Regions from separate parts of the Pseudomonas sp. LBUM1648 genome, predicted to be linked through region 1. Evidence: riboswitches for the same ligand, from Rfam matches in the RefSeq annotation. Region 1 holds a riboswitch; the other holds the start of a gene.
The links. A riboswitch is a leader RNA that binds a small molecule or an ion and turns the genes downstream of it on or off. The one in region 1 is predicted to bind cobalamin.
Positions count from the first base shown of each region.

Region 2: another riboswitch for cobalamin. It lies ahead of cobO (cob(I)yrinic acid a,c-diamide adenosyltransferase); the one in region 1 lies ahead of cobW (cobalamin biosynthesis protein CobW).

Region 1 is NZ_CP166808.1:3,595,231-3,599,648, reverse strand. It holds gene ACA043_RS16360 (CbtB domain-containing protein) at 1-55, opposite strand, end outside; cobalamin riboswitch at 177-399, opposite strand; cobalamin riboswitch at 1,311-1,526, shown strand; gene cobW (cobalamin biosynthesis protein CobW) at 1,626-2,696, shown strand; gene cobN (cobaltochelatase subunit CobN) at 2,700-4,418, shown strand, end outside.
Region 2 is NZ_CP166808.1:1,864,837-1,869,254, reverse strand. It holds gene cbiB (adenosylcobinamide-phosphate synthase CbiB) at 1-137, opposite strand, end outside; gene bluB (5,6-dimethylbenzimidazole synthase) at 134-784, opposite strand; gene ACA043_RS08570 (cobyrinic acid a,c-diamide synthase CobB) at 781-2,181, opposite strand; gene cobO (cob(I)yrinic acid a,c-diamide adenosyltransferase) at 2,178-2,789, opposite strand; cobalamin riboswitch at 2,871-3,096, opposite strand; gene ACA043_RS08560 (hypothetical protein) at 3,250-3,834, shown strand; gene ACA043_RS08555 (PQQ-dependent sugar dehydrogenase) at 3,903-4,418, shown strand, end outside.

The DNA of each region.
Region 1 (4,418 bases):
TGCTGGTGCTGGCGATTTTATCCGTGTTGCTGCCGGTGCTGCTGATGATCGACATGGCGCTTCCCTCTGGAATGTCAGCGGGGTAATAGAGCGCATGAAAACCCCTGCGAATCGGGCACGCAGGGGTTCGAACAGCGCCCGCCCACCGCGGGTTTGTTATGTTCAGCGACGCAAGTGCGCACTGTGTGTTGCGGGCCGGTCTCCGGGCTCACGAGGGGTTGGCGTCAGGCCGACCTGCAAGCGTCACCTTCCCATGCCGTCATGGCACAGTGGATTCGACGCTTCTCTCGCTTACCGTTGCGGGGGCAGCACCGGACTGACATGGCTTTAGAGTAAAGCACATGATTCACCGGTTTCCCGTTTCACCCTGTGAAGGGCACCCGTAACAAGTTGCGTAGGAGAGCATGTTGGGGGGATTTGAGTCAATTGAATGGGGGCATATCCGTTGCTGCGGTGATGGCTTATTACGGTTCCGCCCTTACGGCGGGTCACTTTGGCAAACGCCCCAAAGTAACCAAAGGTCTGTGCCCTGACGTTCGGCCCTCGCTGTGGCTCGGGTTCCTTCGCTCCGGGATTGATCCGGGCGCATCGCTTCCGGTTTGCTTCGCTGCACCTCCTTTCGATGTGTTTGGCTTCGCCAAACGGTCGCTGCGCTCCCACCCCCGGATCAATCCCTCCGCTCAGCCTGCCGACGGGCGTTTTAGGTCAAGAGCGGTACTCGAGCTAACGCTCATTGTGTTGAGTGGGGCGGCATGCGCCGCAGGGTTCGCGCGGCTCGAAACTGTGGGAGCCAGCCTGCTGGCGATGGCGGCCTACGAGCCGACCAATCTCTATCAAATGTACCCAATCCCTGTGGGAGCTGGCTTGCCAGCGATGGCGGCCTGACAGCCGACCAAGCTCTGGTGGGTGTACTCATTCCTTGCGAGCTTCCGAAGCTGCGATCTTTTGATCTGTTTTGGCTTTGGCTTTGGCTTTGGCTTTGGCTTTGGCTTTTGATCTTGCTCTTCAGCCCATCGGCAGGCCGAGCGAAGGTGTTCATCCGGGGGGTTGGCGCGCAGCGCCGTGCGGCGAAGCCGCATCCATCGAGAGGAGGTGCAGCGAAGCAAACCGTAGGCGATGCCCCCGGATGGACACCGTAGCGAGGGAACACTGAGCCTAGGCGAAGTGCCGTACGTCAGGGGGCAGCCTTTTTGGTTACTTTTTCGGCGTCTGGAAAAAGTGACCCGCCGTAAGGGCGGAACCCTAATCAGCAACACCCGCAGCAACGGATATGCCCCCAAACCAAACATTGACCCATAAGCAAGCCATGCGTAGCCTTGCGCTTTCGAGGTTCTTCGGCGCGTGCCGAAGCTAAGAAGGGAACGCGGTCAAAGCCGCGGCTGCCCCCGCAACTGTGAACGGTGATGTTCGCTGCCACGCCACTGCCAGCCCCTGCAAAAGGGCGCCAGCGGGAAGGCGCAGCAAACGCCAGGCCCCAACGCCTGAACACCGTCAGCCAGGAGACCTGCCTCGTCACAGATTCTCACTACAACCGGGCGGGGTGATCCGGTGGCGAATGCTTCCGGCGCGTGCTCGCGTTGCCGGTTCTCGTCCCGTATGCCCGCCACCTTGCCAAAGGGCATCCGATGAAAACACTGGCCAAACTCCCCGTCACCATCGTCACCGGCTTCCTCGGCTCGGGCAAAACCACGTTGCTGCGGCACATGCTCGACAACGCTCAGGGCCGCCGCATCGCGGTGATCGTCAACGAGTTCGGCGAGCTGGGCATCGATGGTGAGATCCTCAAGCAATGCACCATCGGTTGCACCGAAGAAGAAGCCACCGGCCGCGTTTACGAACTGGCCAACGGCTGCCTGTGCTGCACCGTTCAGGAAGAGTTCTTCCCGGTGATGCGCGAACTGGTTGCCCGTCGCGGCGACCTCGACCACATCCTCATCGAAACCTCCGGTCTGGCCCTGCCAAAACCACTGGTACAAGCCTTCCAATGGCCGGAAATCCGCAGCGCCTGCACCGTTGACGCGGTGATCACCGTGGTCGACAGCCCGGCCGTGGCTGCTGGCACCTTCGCCGCGTTCCCGGATCAGGTCGACGCCCAGCGCAAACTCGACCCGAACCTGGACCACGAATCGCCGCTGCACGAGCTGTTCGCCGACCAACTGGCCAGCGCCGATCTGGTCATCCTCAACAAGGCCGATCAGACCAGCCCGGAAGACCTTGCGCGCGTACGCCTTGAAGTCGCCGAAGAACTGCCGCCAGCAGTCAAAATCGTCGAAGCCAGCAACGGTCGCCTGCCGCTGGACGTGCTGATCGGCCTCGGCGCCGGTTCCGAAGAACACATCGACAGCCGCCACAGCCATCACGATCACCACCACGACGGTGACGACGACCATGATGACCACGATCACGACGCTTTCGATTCGATCTCCATCGAGCTGCCGCAAGCCGACGAAAGCCTGCTGCTCGACGCCCTGACGCAACTGGTGGTCCAGCACGGCATCCTGCGCGTGAAGGGGTTTGCAGCGATCCCGAACAAGCCGATGCGCTTGCTGATTCAAGGCGTGGGCACGCGTTTCGACAAGCATTTCGACCGTCAGTGGGGCGCCGAAGAAGCGCGCGTCACGCGTCTGGTGCTGATCGGTCAGGAACTCGACGCCGCTCAACTCGAAGCGCAACTGCGCGCTGCGCTTAGCGTTTAAGCCATGCACCTGCTCAGGACCCAGCCCGGCGGTTTCGTGTCGGATGACAACATTGCCGACCTTGGCCAAACCCCCGCCGAGCTGGTGATCCTGTGCAGCGGCGACTCCAGCCTGGCGCTGCTCGCCGAAGCCGCGCAGCAGTTGCCCGAGGATTATCCGAGCCTGCGTCTGGCCAACCCGATGCAGGTGCAGAATCACGCCTCGGTCGATTTGTACGTCGACGAAGTGTTGCGCCATGCCAAGGTGATTCTGATCTCGCTGCACGGCGGCATTGCGTATTGGCGCTACGGTGTCGAGCGTTTGGTCGAGCTCGCCGAGCGTGGCGTGCAGGTGATCATGGTCCCGGGCTGCGATCGCCCCGATCCGGAACTCAGCGATCTGAGCACCGTCGCAGCCGAGGATCGCGACCGGCTCTGGCAGTTCTTGCGCCAGGGCGGCATGGGCAACGCGCTGGATTTCTTCAGCTGTCTGGCCAACCGTTGGCTGGCCCGTGATTACACCTGGGGCGAGCCGCAAACCCTGCCGCGCACGGCGATTTACCATCCGCAAAAAACCTCCGCCGCACTGAGTGACTGGCAAGCCGAATGGCTGCCCGAGCAACCGGTGGCGGCGGTGCTGTTTTACCGCTCGCATCTGCAAGCGGCGAACACGGCGTTCATCGATGTTTTCTGCCAGCGTTTGCAAGCAGCGGGATTGAATCCGTTGCCGATCGCGGTAGCCAGTTTGAAAGAGCCCGGCTGCCTCTCGGTGGTCGAGGATTGGCTGGATGAAGTCGAGGCGGGGGTGATTCTCAACACCACCGGTTTTGCTCAATCCAGTCCTGAAGCACCGGATCTGCGGCCGTTTCGTCGCAACATTCCGGTGATTCAGGCGATCTGCGCCCAGGACAACGAACCCGGCTGGCGTGATAGCGAGCAGGGCCTCGGCCCTCGCGATCTGGCAATGCACATTGCCTTGCCGGAACTTGACGGGCGCATCATCAGTCGGCCGATCAGTTTCAAGGATCTGGCCTGGCGCAGCGAGCGCAGCCAGTCCGATGTGGTCTGCTATCGGGCGCAACCCGAGCGCATGGATTTCGTCGCCGAACTGGCGCGCCGCTGGATCGATCTGGCCCGGGTGCCGAATGCCGAGAAACGGATTGCACTGATTCTCGCCAACTACCCGACCCGCGACGGACGCATCGGTAACGGCGTCGGCCTCGACACGCCGGCGGCGGCGCTGAATATCCTTCGCGCATTGCAAGCTGAGGGTTATCCGGTCACGGCAGAGTTGCCGGATACCGGCACCGAGTTGATTCAGCAATTGCTCGGCGGCGTCAGCAACGATCTCGACACGATTGATCTGCGTCCATGCCAGCAAAGTCTGGCGATGGACGACTATCTGTTGATGTTCAACGCGCTCCCCGAGGCCAATCGCGCTGCGGTAGTCGCGCGTTGGGGCTCGCCGCAAAACGATCCGATGTATCGCGACGGGCGAATGATGATCGCCGGCCTGCGCTTTGGCCTGACCTTCGTTGGCATCCAGCCGGCGCGGGGTTATCAGGTCGATCCGAGTGCGGTCTATCACGACCCGGATCTGGTGCCGCCCCACGGTTATCTGGCGTTCTATTTCTGGCTGCGCAACACCTACGGCGCCCACGGTGTGATCCACGTCGGCAAGCACGGCAACCTCGAATGGCTGCCGGGCAAAGGCGTGGGGCTGTCGGAAAACTGCTGGCCGGAT
Region 2 (4,418 bases), 1.7 Mb from region 1:
CCACGGCCACCGGCGTTGAAACGTTGCTCGATGCGCCCGGCAAAATTGCCGAACGCCACCAGCGGATGCCAGCGTTTCGGTTCACCCAGCAGCGCATCCAGCGCCACTGCGGCGACACTCAACAACGCCACACTCATTGACTCACTCCCCAATAATTTTCATACAGCAACTCATTGAGCGGACGCGCCTGCGCCCACCCTTCGAGTACCAGCATCGGCGCCGGATAGAATTCCTTGACCGGGCCAAGACAAAGAACGGCCAACGGCTTGGCCCCCGCCGGTAGCTTCAACAGATCAGCCAGCGCTTGCGGCTCGAACAGCGAGACCCAGCCCATGCCCAGGCCTTCGGCGCGCGAGGCCAGCCAAAGGTTCTGGATCGCACAGGACAGCGACGCCATGTCCATTTCCGGCAGCGTGCGGCGACCGAAGATGTGTTTTTCTCGATCGTCCATCAGCGCGGCGACCAGCACTTCCGCGCAATCATTGATGCCTTCGACCTTGAGTGTCATGAACTCATCGCTGCGCTCGCCGAGCGCTTCGGCAGTGCGGATGCGCTCTTCTTCCACCAGATTCTGGATCTGCCCGCGCAGGGTACGGTCGCTGATGCGGATGAATCGCCACGGCTGCATCAGGCCGACGCTTGGCGCCTGGTGCGCGGCTTCGAGCAAGCGGCTCAGCAGTTCGGGCGCGACGGTGCCACCGGTGAAGTGGCGCATGTCGCGGCGTTCGGCGATGGCTTTGTAGACCGCTGCGCGTTCGGCTTCGGAAAATGCGTTGTCTGTCATGGCCCTTTCGCGAGCAGGCTCGCTCCCACAAGGGATCGCATTTCTTCAGTCACCACCGTTTCAACTGTGGGAGCGAGCCTGCTCGCGAAGGCGACTTCGGAGTCAGCCGCAAATAGTGCCGCGATAGCCGCAGGATTCGACGGGAAATAAAAATGCACATACGAAGCCGTCATCCGCCCTTCCCGATAAACCGCCTCAGCCCCGCGCCCGCCATTCGGGCTCAAGCCCCGGGCTATCGGCGTCAATTCAGTGGTCGTCAGGGAATGGTGATAAGTGTGGCCGCGCAGCGAACCTTCTGGCAGATCCACCGCTTGCAGCGCCAGTGCGGCGAGACGCTTTTGCATCACCGCATCACCCGCCAGAAGCCCCACCAGTTCAGCACGAGTGCCTTCAACGTCGGTCAACGAATCGAGCAGATACAGCATGCCGCCACACTCGGCGAGCAACGGTTTGCCCGCCGCATGGTGTGCGCGAATCGCGTCGAGCATCGCGGTGTTCTGCGCCAGCGCCACATGATGCAATTCCGGGTAACCGCCGGGCAGGTAAAGGCTGTCCGCCTCAGGTAATTGCGTGTCGCGAATCGGCGAGAAGAAACTCAACTCGGCGCCCATCGCTCGCAGCAGATCGAGGCTCGCACCATAGGTGAAGGCAAAGGCTTCATCGCGGGCGATGGCAATTCGTACACCTTTCAATAACGGCTCTGCAGTGATGACCTCAGGCGCGGCAAATTCCACGGCCGGTGGCAGCGCTACCTCGCAACTGCTGGCAAGCGCTTCGGCAGCAGCGTCCAGGCGCATATCGAGGTCATTGAGTTCACTGGCCTGAACCAGGCCGAGGTGACGGCTCGGCAGTTCGATGCCGGTCTCGCGGGACAGCGCGCCATACCAGCGCAAACCTTCGGTAAGGCTGCCTTCCAACAACTGCGCATGCCGCAATGTGCCGACCCGGTTGGCCAACACGCCAGCGAATGGCAGATCCGGCTGATATTTCGCCAAGCCCAGTGCCAACGCACCAAAGGTCTGGGCCATGGCCGTGCCGTCGATCACGCCGAGCACCGGCACGCCGAAATGCCGCGCCAGATCGGCGCTCGACGGCGTGCCGTCGAACAGGCCCATCACGCCTTCAATCAGAATCAGATCAGCTTCAGCGGCGGCTTCCCACAACAGGCGACGGCTCTCCTGCTCGCCAACCATCCACATGTCCAGTTGATACACCGGCGCACCGCTGGCGCGCTCGAGAATCATCGGATCGAGAAAGTCCGGCCCGCACTTGAACACGCGCACCTTGCGCCCCTGATTGCGATGCAAACGGGCCAGCGCGGCGGTGACGGTGGTCTTGCCCTGACCGGAGGCCGGCGCGGCGATCAGTACCGCCGGGCAGTGACGTGGTTGATTCAAAGTTCGACGCCTTTTTGCGCTTTGATGCCAGCCTGAAAAGCGTGTTTGAGCATGCCCATTTCGGTGACGGTGTCGCCCATCTCGATCATTTCCGGCTTGGCGCCGCGACCGGTGACGATCACATGCTGCATCGGCGGACGCGCCTGCAAGTCGCTGAGCACCTGATCAAGATCGAGGTAGCCGTGCTTGAGGGCAATGTTCAATTCATCCAGCACCACCAGACCGATCGACGGATCGCGCAGCAGTTCACGGGACACTTCCCACGCGGCTTCGGCGGCGGCGATGTCGCGCTGACGATCCTGGGTTTCCCAAGTGAAGCCCTCGCCCATGACGTGGAAACGCACTTGCTCGGGGAAGCGGCGAAAGAACAACTCTTCGCCCGTGCTGTGGCGTCCCTTGATGAACTGCACCACGCCGCACTGCATGCCGTGGCCCATGGCGCGGGCGAGCATGCCGAACGCCGAACTGCTTTTGCCTTTGCCGTTGCCGGTCAGGACCAGCACCAGGCCGCACTCGTCAGGCGAGTTGGCGATGCGTTCATCGATCACGGCTTTTTTGCGCTGCATACGCGCCAGATGGCGTTCGTCACGCTCGGGGGAATCAGTCATGGGGGAGCTCTCCGTTGAGGCTGGATAACGGCGGGCAGGCACAAGAATAGACGGCAAAAAGCCTGGCATCGCCCACCGTGATGCCGCTGGATGGATCAGGCCGGTCTCCGGGCTCATGAGCGGCGTTCGCCGGACTGCGCGCCTTCCCGCTGTTGAGCAGTGGCACAAGACGCAGTTTTCACTCATTTACCGTTGCGGGGGCAGCGCCGGGATCGTGGTCGTACTTGCTCTGAAGACAACCCTCACCGGCTTCCCTGTTTCACTCTGTCGACGCAAGCCACAGAGCACCTGAAACAAGCCGCGAAGGTTAGAGGGTTGGGGGTGGAGCGTCAATTAAAGAGGGGGCCAACGGGCGAATAACTGCCGCCGATCAATTATCTGACGCCAATCTTGTGCCACAGTCTCAAGAGTGATATCAAAGAGCCACAATCTCACATCACACAAGAATAAGGTGAGCCACATGCAAGGCATGATCATCAGCAACCCGCGCCTGGAATTTCTGCGTCCGGTGCTGGAACGCTGGTTTGACTGTATCGACCGTTACAACGCCGTGCGCGGCGACAGCGACACGCCCTACTGGCATGACGAAAAAGCCAATCTAGGGCTGCTCTCGGCGGCAGCCTGGATGGCCGAACTGGTTACGCTTGAACAGACGGCCACGCGCAAGCAGAACGAAGAAGGCGAACGCAATGCCCGCGCCGATCTGTTCCTCGCTGGCAGCGAAGACCGCGCTTACATTCAGGCCACGCAACGCTGGCCTCGGGTCAACAACCTCAACCTGACCCAAGCCCTGCTGGAAATCACCAGCGACGCCAAACGCATCAGCTTCGCCAGCGACCTCAAGCTCGGCTGCCTGTTTGTCGCGCCGCAAAAAGCCCAGCACAGCGCCAGCCCCGAAGAACTGCAGGACATGGTCGACGACCTACAGAAGGAACACACCTGCGCCGTCGCCTGGTATTTCCCCTATGCCTACCGCAAGTTGCGCAGTGAAGCCGGCAACTATCACCCGGGCATCGCCGTGCTGTTCAAAGAGGCCCGCGGTTGAGCAGTTGAACCATCGGGCTTGCGCGCTTCTCTATGATTAGGTCAATGCATTCATAGGGAAGATCAGTAATGCGCAAGTCCCAGCTCGCTCTCGTCATCGCTCTCGCCGGAGGGCTCGCCGCCTGTGGTGAATCCTCCAGCCTGCAAGTCACCGACGGCACCGGCCCGTCACCGAAACTGCCTGAACCGAATAAAACCCTGATCCCGACGGTGAATATCGCCCCGGCGATCGGCTGGCCCGAGGGCGCAAAACCGACTGCCGCGGCAGGCACACAAGTGGCTGCGTTTGCCGAAGGCCTCGATCATCCGCGCTGGCTCTACGTGCTGCCCAATGGCGACGTGTTGGTGGCAGAAACCAACGCCCCGCCGAAACCTGACGACAGCAAAGGCGTTCGAGGCTGGGTGATGAAGCAAGTCATGGGCAAGGCCGGAGCCGGCGTACCAAGCCCGAATCGCATTACGTTGCTGCGTGATGCCGACCACGACGGCGTAGCTGAAACCCGCACGGTGTTTCTGCAAAACCTCAACTCGCCGTTCGGCATGACCCTGGTTGGCAATGATCTGTATGTCGCCGACACCGATCGT